3 regions of the Streptomyces sp. NPDC046925 genome follow, and region 1 is predicted to be linked to each of the others. Evidence: predicted binding sites of a transcription regulator. Region 1 holds the regulator's gene; each other region holds the start of a gene.
The links. The regulator HrcA, encoded in region 1, represses chaperone genes, less so after heat shock. The targets are predictions, from matches to a motif close to TTNGCACTCNGNNNNNCNGAGTGCNAA.
Positions count from the first base shown of each region.

Region 2: the regulator HrcA is predicted to act here: its motif matches at 1,678-1,704, upstream of groL (chaperonin GroEL).
Region 3: the regulator HrcA is predicted to act here: its motif matches at 1,859-1,885, upstream of groES (co-chaperone GroES).

Region 1 covers NZ_JBEYWZ010000003.1:938,453-942,717, reverse strand. The annotation lists gene ABZ906_RS17470 (DUF3097 domain-containing protein) at 129-947, opposite strand; gene ABZ906_RS17465 (MBL fold metallo-hydrolase) at 982-1,725, opposite strand; gene hrcA (heat-inducible transcriptional repressor HrcA) at 1,895-2,911, shown strand; gene dnaJ (molecular chaperone DnaJ) at 2,912-4,051, shown strand; gene ABZ906_RS17450 (nitronate monooxygenase) at 4,257-4,265, shown strand, end outside.
Region 2 covers NZ_JBEYWZ010000007.1:337,337-341,601, forward strand. The annotation lists gene groL (chaperonin GroEL) at 1-1,550, opposite strand, end outside; gene ABZ906_RS28440 (cold-shock protein) at 1,885-2,088, opposite strand; gene ABZ906_RS28445 (MoaD/ThiS family protein) at 2,513-2,788, opposite strand; gene thrC (threonine synthase) at 2,901-4,217, opposite strand; SAM riboswitch class I at 4,235-4,265, opposite strand, start outside.
Region 3 covers NZ_JBEYWZ010000011.1:116,285-120,549, reverse strand. The annotation lists gene groL (chaperonin GroEL) at 1-1,287, opposite strand, end outside; gene groES (co-chaperone GroES) at 1,407-1,715, opposite strand; gene ABZ906_RS34295 (polysaccharide deacetylase family protein) at 2,273-3,238, opposite strand; gene ABZ906_RS34290 (methyltransferase domain-containing protein) at 3,321-4,265, shown strand, end outside.

The DNA.
Region 1 (4,265 bases):
CTGGGCGGGGTGGGCAGACGCGGGGCAATCGGGCGGGTGGGCGGGAAAGATTGCGCCGCGAAGCGGCGGGTCAGCCGGGCCCGCGGCGGGTCAGCCGGATCGGAGCCGTCCTGGGCCCAGGGGCCCGCCTACTCGCCCGTGACGAAGTCGATCAGTTCCTCCACGCGGCCGAGCAGCGCCGGTTCAAGATCCCTGTAACTGTGCACCGAACCCAGGATCCGCTGCCACGCGGCCCCCGTGTTCAGGGGCCAGCCGAGGGCCTCGCAGACGCCCGTCTTCCAGTCCTGGCCGCGCGGCACGCGGGGCCACGCCGCGATCCCCACCGACGACGGCTTCACCGCCTCCCACACGTCGATATAGGGGTGCCCCACCACCAGCGCGGAGGAAGAACTCACCTCCGCCGCGATCCGCGACTCCTTCGAGCCGGGCACCAAGTGGTCCACCAGGACGCCCAGGCGGGCGTCGGGGCCGGGGGAGAACTCCGTGACGATCGCCGGGAGGTCGTCGATGCCCTCCAGGTACTCGACGACCACGCCCTCGATCCGCAGGTCGTCGCCCCACACCCGCTCGACGAGCTCCGCGTCGTGCCGCCCCTCCACATAGATCCGCCCGGCGCGCGCGACGCGGGCCCGCGCCCCCGGTACGGCCACCGAGCCGGACGCGGTGCGTGTGGGACGTACGAGAGGAGCGGCCGCGGAGGGGCGGACGAGGGTGACCGTCCGGCCCTCCAGGGCGAAACCGCCCGGAGTCATCGGGAAGACCCGGTGCTTGCCGAAGCGGTCCTCCAGGGTCACCGTCGGACCCTCCGCCGTCTTCTCGCAGCGGATCACCGCCCCGCAGAAGCCGGTGCTCAGCTCCTCCACCACGAGGTCCGCCTCCGCGGCGACCTCGGGCACGGCCTTCGGTTTCTTCCACGGCGGGGTGAGGTCTGCGGAGTACTGGCGCATTCGCATGACGATAAGAGAAGAGGCGTACGACCGGCTACGACACGCCGAAACGAGCCGCCAGTGTGGCGCGCTGCGCACGGACAAAAGCCGCATCGACCACCGCACCGTGCCCCGGCACGTACAGCGCGTCAGGACCGCCCAGTTCGAGGAGCCGGTCGAGCGCCGCGGGCCACCGCTCCGGTACCGCGTCATCGCCCGCCTGCGGTTCGCCCGACTCCTCGACCAGGTCGCCGCAGAAGACGATCTCCGGGCTGCCCGCACCCGCCGGGACGAGCACCGCCAGGTCGTGCCCCGTGTGACCGGGCCCGACGTTCGCCAGCAGGACCTGCACCCCGCCGCCCAGGTCAAGCGTCCACTCCCCGCACACCGCGTGATGCGGCCGCACGAGCAGATCGGCGGCCTCCGCCGCGGCGTCCGGGGCGACCCCGTGCCGGACCGCCGACGCACGCAGTTCGTCGCGGCCCCCGGTGAGAAGCTTGTCGAGGCCGACCGCGCCGTACACCTCCACGCCCGCGAACGCCGCCGCACCGAGCACATGGTCGAAGTGCGGGTGCGTCAGGGCGAGGTGCGTGACCCGCCGCCTCCCGCCGAGAATGCCGCGCGCCTGAGTGCGCAGCTCCGCCCCCTCGCGCAGGGTCGCCCCCGCCTCGATCATCAGCGCCGATTCGCCGCCGACGACCAGACCCGCCGTACAGTCCCAGACCGGGAGGCGCCGCCGCCCCACATGCGGCGCGAGCCGCTCCCAGCCCGCCTCGTCCCAAGCCAGTGCCACGTCCATACGCCGACGCTAGCCCCGTGGCGGTCGCTCGGCAGCCGCTGCCCTTGCCGGGGCCGTACCTCACGGCCGTACACTGGGCGCGGCGCGGGCTGGCACTCACCTGTGGGGAGTGCCAGGCGGGGCCGCAGGGCAGACAGGTTTCAGGGCAAAAAGGTGGAGGTGTGCGCGGATGCTCAGTGAACGCAGGCTCGAGGTGCTGCGCGCCATCGTCCACGACTATGTCGGCACCGAGGAGCCCGTCGGCTCCAAGGCGCTCACCGAGCGGCACAGCCTCGGGGTCTCCCCGGCCACGGTCCGCAACGACATGGCGGCGCTGGAGGAGGAAGGGTTCATCGCCCAGCCTCATACGAGCGCGGGGCGCATCCCGACCGACAAGGGGTACCGCCTCTTCGTCGACCGGCTCGCGGGCGTCAAGCCGATGGCGGCGCCGGAGCGCAGGGCCATCCAGAACTTCCTCGACGGCGCCGTCGACCTCGACGACGTCGTGGCGCGCACGGTGCGGCTGCTCGCGCAGCTGACCCGGCAGGTCGCGGTCGTGCAGTATCCGTCCCTCACGCGGTCGACGGTGCGGCACGTGGAGCTGCTCTCGCTGGCTCCCGCCCGGCTGATGCTCGTCCTGATCACGGACACGGGCCGGGTCGAGCAGCGCATGATCGACTGTCCCGCCCCGTTCGGCGAGACCTCGCTCGCGGATCTGCGGGCGCGGCTCAACAGCAGGGTCGCGGGCCGTCGCTTCGCGGACGTGCCGCAGCTGGTGCAGGACATGACGGAGTCCTTCGACGCGGAGGACAGGGGCACGGTGGCCACGGTGCTCTCCACGCTCCTCGAAACCCTCGTCGAAGAGACCGAAGAGCGGCTGATGATCGGCGGAACGGCCAATCTCACCCGCTTCGGACATGACTTTCCCCTCACCATCAGGCCCGTCCTGGAGGCTCTTGAGGAGCAGGTCGTTCTGCTCAAGTTGCTTGGCGAGGCCACTGATTCGGGCATGACCGTACGGATCGGTCACGAGAACGCCCATGAGGGACTCAGCTCTACGTCCGTGGTCTCCGTCGGCTACGGTTCGGGCAGCGAGGCAGTAGCCAAACTCGGCGTGGTCGGCCCGACCCGCATGGACTATCCGGGAACGATGGGAGCAGTACGCGCAGTGGCACGTTACGTCGGACAGATCCTGGCGGAGTCGTAAGTGGCCACGGACTACTACGCCGTACTAGGCGTGCGCCGCGACGCTTCCCAGGACGAAATCAAGAAGGCCTTCCGGAGGCTTGCGCGAGAGCTTCACCCGGACGTGAATCCGGACCCGAAGACTCAGGAGCGCTTCAAGGAGATCAACGCCGCGTACGAGGTGTTGTCGGACCCGCAGAAGAAGCAGGTCTACGACCTCGGCGGCGACCCGCTGTCCCAGGCGGGCGGCGGCGGTGGTGCGGGCGGTTTCGGAGCCGGTGGCTTCGGCAACTTCTCGGACATCATGGACGCGTTCTTCGGCACGGCGTCGCAGCGTGGCCCCCGGTCGCGCACGCGCCGCGGCCAGGACGCCATGATCCGGCTCGAGATCGACCTCGACGAGGCCGCCTTCGGGACCACCAAGGACATACAGGTCGACACGGCGGTCGTATGTACGACCTGCAGCGGTGAAGGCGCCGCGCCGGGAACGTCCGCCCAGACATGTGACATGTGCCGCGGTCGCGGTGAGGTGTCGCAGGTCACGCGGTCCTTCCTGGGCCAGGTCATGACCTCGCGGCCCTGCCCGCAGTGCCAGGGTTTCGGCACGGTCGTGCCCACCCCGTGCCCGGAGTGCGCCGGCGACGGCCGCATCCGGTCGCGGCGGACGCTCACCGTGAAGATCCCGGCCGGTGTCGACAACGGCACGCGGATCCAGCTCGCGGGCGAGGGCGAGGTCGGCCCCGGCGGCGGCCCCGCCGGCGACCTGTACGTGGAGATCCACGAGCTGCCGCACTCCGTGTTCCAGCGGCGCGGCGACGACCTGCACTGCACGGTCACCATCCCGATGACGGCGGCGGCTCTGGGCACGAAGGTGCCGCTCGAGACGCTGGACGGCCTCGAAGAGGTCGACATCCGTCCGGGCACGCAGTCCGGCCAGTCGGTGCCGCTGCACGGCCGCGGCATCACGCATCTGCGGGGCGGCGGACGCGGCGACCTCATCGTGCACGTCGAGGTCCTCACGCCGACCAAGCTGGACGCGGAGCAGGAGCGGGTCCTGCGGGAGCTTGCGCAGCTGCGCGGCGAGGAGCGGCCCACGGGGCAGTTCCAGCCGGGGCAGCAGGGTCTGTTCTCGCGTCTCAAGGACGCGTTCAACGGGCGGTAGCGCCCAGAGCGGTGTCTCTTTGTGCCCCCGGCGGCGGATACCCGCGCCGGGGGCACTTTGTCGTATTCGCCCGCGGGCCGTCGTGGTTGCCCGCGCCCCGCGGCGGAGCCGCACATGTCACAGCCCCGCGCCCCTTACGGGGCCCCCGCGGGCCCCGTGCAAGGCGCGATTCGGCCCCCCGGCCAGGTCATGGCACGATGCGTTCATGTCCTCC
Region 2 (4,265 bases), on a different contig from region 1:
ACGGCCTCGGTGGTGAGGAACAGCGCGGCGATGGACGCGGCGTTCTGCAGGGCAGAGCGCGTGACCTTCGCGGGGTCGAGGATGCCCTCGGCGATCATGTCGACGTACTCACCGGTCGCGGCGTTCAGGCCGTGGCCGACGGTGAGGTTGCGGACCTTCTCGACGACGACGCCGCCCTCAAGGCCGCCGTTGACGGCGATCTGCTTGAGCGGGGCCTCCAGGGCGAGCTTCACGGCGTTGGCGCCGGTCGCCTCGTCACCCTCGAGCTCCAGCTTCTCGAAGACGGCGGCGGCCTGCAGCAGCGCCACGCCACCACCGGCGACGATGCCCTCTTCGACGGCCGCCTTCGCGTTGCGAACGGCGTCCTCGATGCGGTGCTTGCGCTCCTTGAGCTCGACCTCGGTCGCGGCACCGGCCTTGATGACCGCAACACCGCCGGCAAGCTTCGCCAGGCGCTCCTGCAGCTTCTCGCGGTCGTAGTCGCTGTCCGAGTTCTCGATCTCGGCGCGGATCTGGTTGACGCGACCCTGGACCTGGTCGCTCTCACCGGAGCCGTCGACGATCGTGGTCTCGTCCTTGGTGATGACGACCTTGCGGGCGCGGCCGAGCAGGTCGAGACCGGCGTTCTCCAGCTTGAGGCCGACCTCCTCGGAGATGACGGTGCCACCGGTGAGGATGGCGATGTCGCCGAGCATGGCCTTGCGGCGGTCACCGAAGCCGGGCGCCTTGACGGCGACGGACTTGAAGGTGCCACGGATCTTGTTGACGACCAGGGTCGACAGGGCCTCGCCCTCGACGTCCTCGGCGATGATCAGCAGCGGCTTGCCGGACTGCATGACCTTCTCGAGGAGCGGAAGGAGGTCCTTCACGTTCGAGATCTTCGAGTTGACGATCAGGATGTACGGGTCGTCGAGCGACGCCTCCATACGCTCCATGTCGGTGGCGAAGTACGCCGAGATGTAGCCCTTGTCGAAGCGCATGCCCTCGGTGAGCTCAAGCTCAAGACCGAAGGTCTGCGACTCCTCGACGGTGATGACGCCTTCCTTGCCGACCTTGTCCATGGCCTCGGCGATGAGCTCGCCGATCTGGGTGTCGGCGGCGGAGATGGAGGCGGTCGAAGCGATCTGCTCCTTGGTCTCCACGTCCTTGGCCTGCTCGAGCAGGGCGCCCGAGACGGCCTCGACGGCCTTCTCGATGCCACGCTTGAGGGCCATCGGGTTGGCACCGGCGGCTACGTTGCGCAGGCCCTCGCGGACCAGCGCCTGCGCCAGGACGGTCGCGGTCGTCGTGCCGTCACCGGCGACGTCGTCCGTCTTCTTCGCGACCTCCTTGACCAGCTCGGCGCCGATCTTCTCGTACGGGTCCTCGAGCTCGATCTCCTTGGCGATGGAAACACCATCGTTGGTGATCGTGGGGGCACCCCACTTCTTCTCGAGGACGACGTTGCGACCCTTGGGGCCCAGGGTCACCTTGACGGCGTCGGCGAGCTGGTTCATGCCGCGCTCGAGGCCGCGCCGTGCCTCCTCGTCGAACGCGATGATCTTGGCCATGTGAAGTGGTCCTCCCGGACAGGGGTGGCATGCTCCGGATCGCATCGGTGCCCGCGACGGACGGCCTGCAAGCCTTGTGGTTCCTTGCCCCACCCGGCGTGCGGGCCTCACCGACCCGATCCAAGTTCTGTCACTCTCACTCGGAGAGTGCTAAGCCCAATGATTAGCACTCGACCCCTACGAGTGCAAGCGCCTCTGGTGGATCCCGGACGTACGAGGGGGGCGCGTCCAGGGCGCGGTGCGGGGCGCACGGCCGGACGCACGAGGGGCCCGTACCCCTGTCGGGATACGGGCCCCTCGTCACTCGCTAAGTCGCTGGCCGATCGCGCCGAGATCAGACGGCGAGCTTGACCATGTCCGCCTGCGGACCCTTCTGGCCCTGCGAGATCTCGAACTCAACTCGCTGACCTTCTTCAAGGGTGCGGTAGCCGTCCATCTGGATCGCGCTGTAGTGGACGAATACATCCGCACCACCGTCGACCGCGATGAAGCCGTACCCCTTCTCCGCGTTGAACCACTTGACGGTGCCCTGAGCCATGCCTAACTCCCCTATTACTGGCCCTTGCACGGACCCGCACTTCGCGGACCCGGGTCAGACCTCACCCCCCCAATGGGTTGTGGAGGCGTGCGCCGGAACGCGTCGACCGCGGCTGAATGTATCTGTCCAACTGCCCTCTGCAACAGGTCAATCAGACGAGAATTCTGGGCACGCCTGATCGGAAATATGCGGAGGATTTACCGGAGTTCAGGGCAAGTCGGGCCGGACAAATGCCGCGAGAGGGGCAAATGGGCAGTGCACATTGGCTACTTCTGGTCGGCCTCGGGGCGACTTCGTATATGCGCTCGGCACAAACGGGGAAGCTTGCTTCCCAACTGTACCGCGCTCAACCACATGGAATTGCCCCCTCCACTTCTCTCGCGGAGGGGGCAAAGCCGATTACGCAGGGTATTTCTTTAAAGAATCAACCACCGGCGACGGCGGGAATGATCGAGATACCCGCGCCGTCCGGCGTGGCGGTCTCCAGACCCTGCTCGAAGCGGACGTCGTCGTCGTTCACGTAGACGTTCACGAAGCGCCGCAGCTTGCCCTGGTCGTCCAGGACGCGAGCGGCGATACCGGCGTGGTTCTTCTCCAGGTCGGCGATGACCTCGGAGAGGTTCGCCCCCTCGGCGGCGACCTCGGACTGACCGCCGGTGTAGGTGCGGAGAATGGTGGGGATACGAACGTTCACGCTCATGGGGATCACCTCGGTAGTTCGGGGGCGTGGGGCGCCCCGTCAGGGGCGCGGGGAACTGCGCGACCAGCCACGACGGTCCGCAGCCGGAAACAAGGCTCAGGCCCTACGGCGGTTAACCGGCAAGACCCGCGGCGCGAAACGCGTCAAGGTTGGGCTTGATCGTCGCGGTCGCCTGAGAGGTCTCGGCGACAGCGTCAAGCGTCTTGAGCCCGTCACCGGTGTTCAGGACCACCGTGGTGAGCGTGGGGTCGATGAGACCGGCGTCGATCAGCTTCTTGGTGACGCCCACCGTCACACCCCCGGCGGTCTCCGCGAAGATCCCCTCACTCCGAGCGAGCAGCTCGATCGCGTCGACGACCTGCTCGTCGTTCACGTCCTCCACCGCACCGCCCGTACGGCGCGCGATGTCCAGGACGTACGGCCCGTCGGCGGGGTTGCCGATGGCGAGGGACTTGGCGATGGTGTCCGGCTTCTGCGGGCGCACGACGTCGTGCCCGGCCTTGAAGGCGGTGGACACCGGCGAGCAGCCCTCGGCCTGGGCGCCGAAGATCTTGTAGGGCTTGTCCTCGACGAGCCCCAGCTTGATGAGCTCCTTGAGACCCTTGTCGATCTTCGTGAGCTGAGAGCCCGACGCGATCGGGATGACCAGCTGGTCGGGAAGGACCCACCCCAGCTGCTCGCAGATCTCGTACGCGAGGGTCTTGGAGCCCTCTCCGTAGTACGGCCGCAGGTTCACGTTCACGAAGCCCCAGCCCTCGCCCAGCGGGTCGCCGATGAGCTCGGAGCAGAAGCGGTTCACGTCGTCGTAGTTGCCCTCGATGCCGACGAGCTCGCCGCCGTACACCGCGGCCATGACGACCTTGCCCTGCTCCAGGTCGTGCGGGATGAACACGCAGGAGCGGAAGCCGGCGCGGGCCGCGGCGGCGCCGACGGCGCCCGCGAGGTTGCCGGTGGAGGAGCAGGAGAGCGTGGTGAAGCCGAAGGCGCGGGCCGCCTCGATGGCCTGCGCCACGACGCGGTCCTTGAAGGAGTGCGTCGGGTTGCCCGAGTCGTCCTTGACGAACAGCTTGCCCTGCTCGACGCCGAGCTCGCGGGCGAGGTTGTCGGCCTTGACGAGCTTGGTCCAACCAGGGTTGAGGTTGGGCTTCTCGGCGACGTCCGCCGGGACGGGCAGGAGAGGGGCGTAGCGCCAGATGTTGTCCGGGCCGGACTCGATCTGCTTGCGGAGCGCCTCGGGGTCACCGGTCGGCAGGTCGTACGCGACTTCGAGCGGGCCGAAACAGGCCTGGCAGGCGAAGATCGGGCCGAGGGCGTAGAGCTCACCGCACTCGCGGCAGGAGAGGCCGGACGCGGGGCCGAGGTCCACAGAACCCGTGGACGTCGTGGTGGAGGTGGTGGTGTCGTTCGTTGCGACAGTCTGCGCAGCCATGGAGGCGAGGCCCTTTCTCCTCATCTTCCTCGCGACGCATCTCGCCGC
Region 3 (4,265 bases), on a different contig from region 1:
CGACTCGCCGAGCACCTTGGCGGCGTGCACCAGAGCGGAGCCACCACCGGAGACGATGCCCTCCTCGACCGCGGCGCGGGTCGCGGAGATGGCGTCCTCCAGACGGTGCTTCTTCTCCTTGAGCTCCACCTCGGTGGCGGCGCCGACCTTGATCACGCACACGCCGCCGGCCAGCTTCGCGAGGCGCTCCTGGAGCTTCTCGCGGTCCCAGTCGGAGTCCGTGGCCTCGATCTCGGCCTTGATCTGGTTGACGCGGCCCGTGACCTCGGCAGCGTCGCCGCCACCGTCGACGACCGTGGTGTCGTCCTTGGTGATGGTGACGCGGCGGGCGGTGCCGAGCACGTCGAGACCGACCTGGTCGAGCTTGAGGCCGACCTCTTCGGCGATGACGGTGCCGCCGGTGAGGGTGGCGAGGTCACCGAGCATGGCCTTGCGGCGGTCGCCGAAGCCGGGGGCCTTCACCGCGACGGCGTTGAAGGTGCCGCGGATCTTGTTCACGACCAGGGTCGACAGGGCCTCGCCCTCGACGTCCTCGGCGATGATCAGGAGCGGCTTCGAGGCGTTGGCCTGGATGACCTTCTCGAGCAGCGGGAGCAGGTCCTGGATCGAGGAGATCTTGCCCTGGTGGATGAGGATGTACGGGTCCTCGAGCACCGCCTCCATGCGCTCCTGGTCCGTCACGAAGTACGGCGACAGGTAGCCCTTGTCGAAGGCCATGCCCTCGGTGAAGTCCAGCTCGAGCCCGAAGGTGTTGGACTCCTCGACGGTGATGACACCGTCCTTGCCGACCTTGTCCATCGCCTCGGCGATGAGCTCGCCGACCTGCGGGTCCTGGGCGGACAGACCGGCGACGGCCGCGATGTCGGCCTTGTCGTCGATCGGGCGCGCGGTCGCGAGAAGCTCCTCGGACACGGCCTTGACGGCGGCGTCGATGCCCTTCTTCAGGGCGGCCGGGGAGGCGCCGGCGGCTACGTTGCGCAGGCCTTCCTTGACCAGGGCCTGGGCGAGCACGGTCGCGGTGGTGGTGCCGTCACCCGCGATGTCGTTGGTCTTGGTCGCCACCTCCTTGACGAGCTGCGCGCCGAGGTTCTCGTACGGGTCCTCGACCTCGACCTCACGGGCGATGGTGACGCCGTCGTTGGTGATGGTCGGGGCGCCGAACTTCTTGTCGATGACGACGTTGCGGCCGCGGGGGCCGATCGTCACCTTCACCGTGTCGGCAAGCTTGTTGACGCCGCGCTCAAGGGCGCGACGGGCGTCCTCGTCGAACTTCAGGATCTTCGCCATGGGAGCGATTCAGCCCTCTCGAAAACTCGGGTGAACGAACTGCGCCCCTCGCCGCCCGGCAATCAGCGGGGTGACCAGGGGCGCAGCTCAAAAGCAAATCTGCTGGTGAAGCAGGTGAATTACTTCTCGACGATCGCGAGCACGTCGCGAGCCGAGAGGACGAGGTACTCGTCGCCGTTGTACTTCACCTCGGTGCCGCCGTACTTGCTGTACAGCACGACATCGCCGACCTTCACGTCGAGCGGCAGGCGCTCGCCGTTCTCGAAGCGGCCCGGGCCCACGGCGAGGACAGCGCCCTCCTGGGGCTTCTCCTTCGCGGTGTCCGGAATGACCAGGCCAGAGGCCGTGGTCTGCTCGGCGTCGAGCGGCTGGACCACAATGCGGTCCTCGAGCGGCTTGATGGCAACCTTGGAGCTGGCGGTCGTCACGATCCGGTCTCCCCCTTCGGAGATCTACGGGGTTAACAGTCTGGGGTGGCGACCAGGTGGATCCGTCGTCGCGGGTGCCGGACCTGCCCGTCGCTGTTGGCACTCTCCAGTGGTGAGTGCCAAGGGCGAGACTAGGACGGCGATTAGCACTCGGTCAAGCGGACTGCTAATTCGCTGACGCGGGTCTTAACCGGCTGGGGTGCGTTCGGGAGCTGCGGGGGCGTCCCCGCGCCCCTCGGGGCAACGCTTTCCCGCGGTGGAGGGTTCCGTCTCCGTTGCCTCGCGCCGCTCCGTTTTCTGCGGCCCGGCAGGTGGGGCTGTGCCCGCCCCTCCCCGAGCTTTCGGCTCCGCTCGACCAGGGGAGACGCCCATCGCCCTGCGGGGAGCCTCCCCACAGCGGTCGGCCTCCGGCTTCCGCTTGGGGACCTTCTCCGCCGCCTTCCTCCCCAGCCTCTCGATCGGGTCCACCGATTGGGCGCAGCCCGTGAGCAGTGCGGGCGCGAGCACGCCTGCCGCGAGCACGCCGACAAGGAACCGCCGCGCCCGCGCCCGCCCCGTCACAGGTAGTCCTCCAGCCTGGCCACCGCGTACCCCTTGTCGGTGACCGTCTTCATGACCTTGCGAATCATGTCGGGCATCGTGCCCTTCCAGTCCTCGCGCCCCCGGAAGTGCGTGAGGATGATGTCGCCGGGATGCAGGTCCCGGTCCCACTCGCGCCACTCCATGTGGTCGGCGAAGGCCTCGGACGCCCACAGCGGCACGGCCTTGATCCCGCAGGACTTGGCCGCGCGCAGGGTGTCCGCGTTGTAGTTGCCGTACGGCGGCCGGAAGAGCTCGGGCCGTTTGCCGTAGCGCTGGTGGATGATGTCCTGCATGCCGCAGATCTCGCGCCGCTGGCCCGCGTACGAGAGCCCCGGCAGGTAGCGGTGGTGGAGGGTGTGGTTGTTCAGCTCCACGCCGCGCGACTGCATCTTCTTGAAGTAGCCGTAGTCCTCCTTGACCAGGTAGTCGCTGAGGAACGCGGTGTACGGGATCTGCAGCTCGCTCATCATCTTGAGCAGCGCCGGGTCCTTCTCGGCGCCGTCGTCCATGGTGAGGAAGACGACCTTCTTCTTCGTGGGGATGGTCGTGAAGACGGGCGGCAGGTGCTCCTGGCCCTTGACCTCGAAGCCCTTGCGCGTGGTGATCTTCGGCTTCACGGCGGGCGGCTCGGGCGCGGCCAGCGGGGGCTTCGCCAGGCCCCAGCGCTTCGCGGCGGCGGCGCGCGCGACCTGGGTGACGCGGAGCTTCTGGGCGTAGGTGTCCAGGGCGCGGGCGGGCGGCGCATCCAGGCGCTGCTGACCGGGTGCGGGCTTCGCTCCGCCGTCGGCGCCCGAGGCACATCCGGAGGCGATGGCGGCGACGGTGAGCACGGCTGCCCCGGCCCGCGCCCGGCCCACCGCCCGGCGGCGGCGCCGTGCGGAACCCCGCTCCCGGCCCTCCCGCTTTGCCCTGAATTCATCTTTTTGTCGTACTAGTTGCATGGCGCCGGATCTTTGCAGCTCACGGCCCTGGCACAGGGCCGACACCGCCGCCGGGCGCGCACCATCCACCGACTGGCCCACAATGGGCCGGGTGAACGACCTCGACCGCGCCTCGGCCGCCCTGACCTCCTTCTCCGCGCTGCTCACCGCCGAAGGCCGGTCGCTGCTCGATCTCGACGAGGTGCGCGACGCCGATCCGGCACGGGAGCTCGCCGTCGCCACCCGGCTGCGCCGCGAGCACCCTGCGGAGCTGGTCACGGCGGTCCTAGCGCAGGCGCGGCTGCGGCGGCGCGCGGTGGCGAAGTTCGGCGCCGAGGACGCGGGGCGGATGTTCTTCACCCCCAACGGCGTCGAGCAGGCGACGCGCACCAGCGTGGCCGTGCACCGCGCCGAGAGCTTCAAGGCCCTGGGCGTACGCAGCACGGCCGATCTCTGCTGCGGCATCGGCGGCGACGCGATCGCCCTCGCCCGGGCCGGCATCGCCGTGCTCGCCGTCGACCGTGACCCGCTGACCTGCGCGGTGGCGCGCGCGAACGCGGAAGCGCTCGGCCTCTCGGACCTCGTCGAGGTGCGCGAGGCCGATGTGACCGAGGTCGACACCTCCGCGTACGACGCGGTCTTCGTGGACCCGGCACGGCGTGGCGGCCGTGGCCGCATCTTCGACCCCGAGGCCTACTCCCCGCCCCTCTCCTGGGCCGTCGGCGCCGCCCGCAAGGCCCCGCACGCGGCCCTGAAGATCGCTCCCGGCATTCCGCACGAGGCGGTGCCCGCGGAGGCCGCCGCGGAGTGGATCTCGGACGGCGGCGACGTGAAGGAGGCCGTGCTGTGGTTCGGCACGGACGCCCCGTCGTCGCACCGCGCGACGCTGCTGCCCTCGGGCGCGTCCCTGTCGTCCCCGCTCGACGCGATGCTGCCGGACCCGCAGGTGCGGACGGTGGGCCGCTACCTCTACGAGCCGGACGGCGCCGTCATCCGTGCGCATCTGGTGGCGGAGGTGGCCGCGCGGGTGGAGGGCGGGCTCATCGAC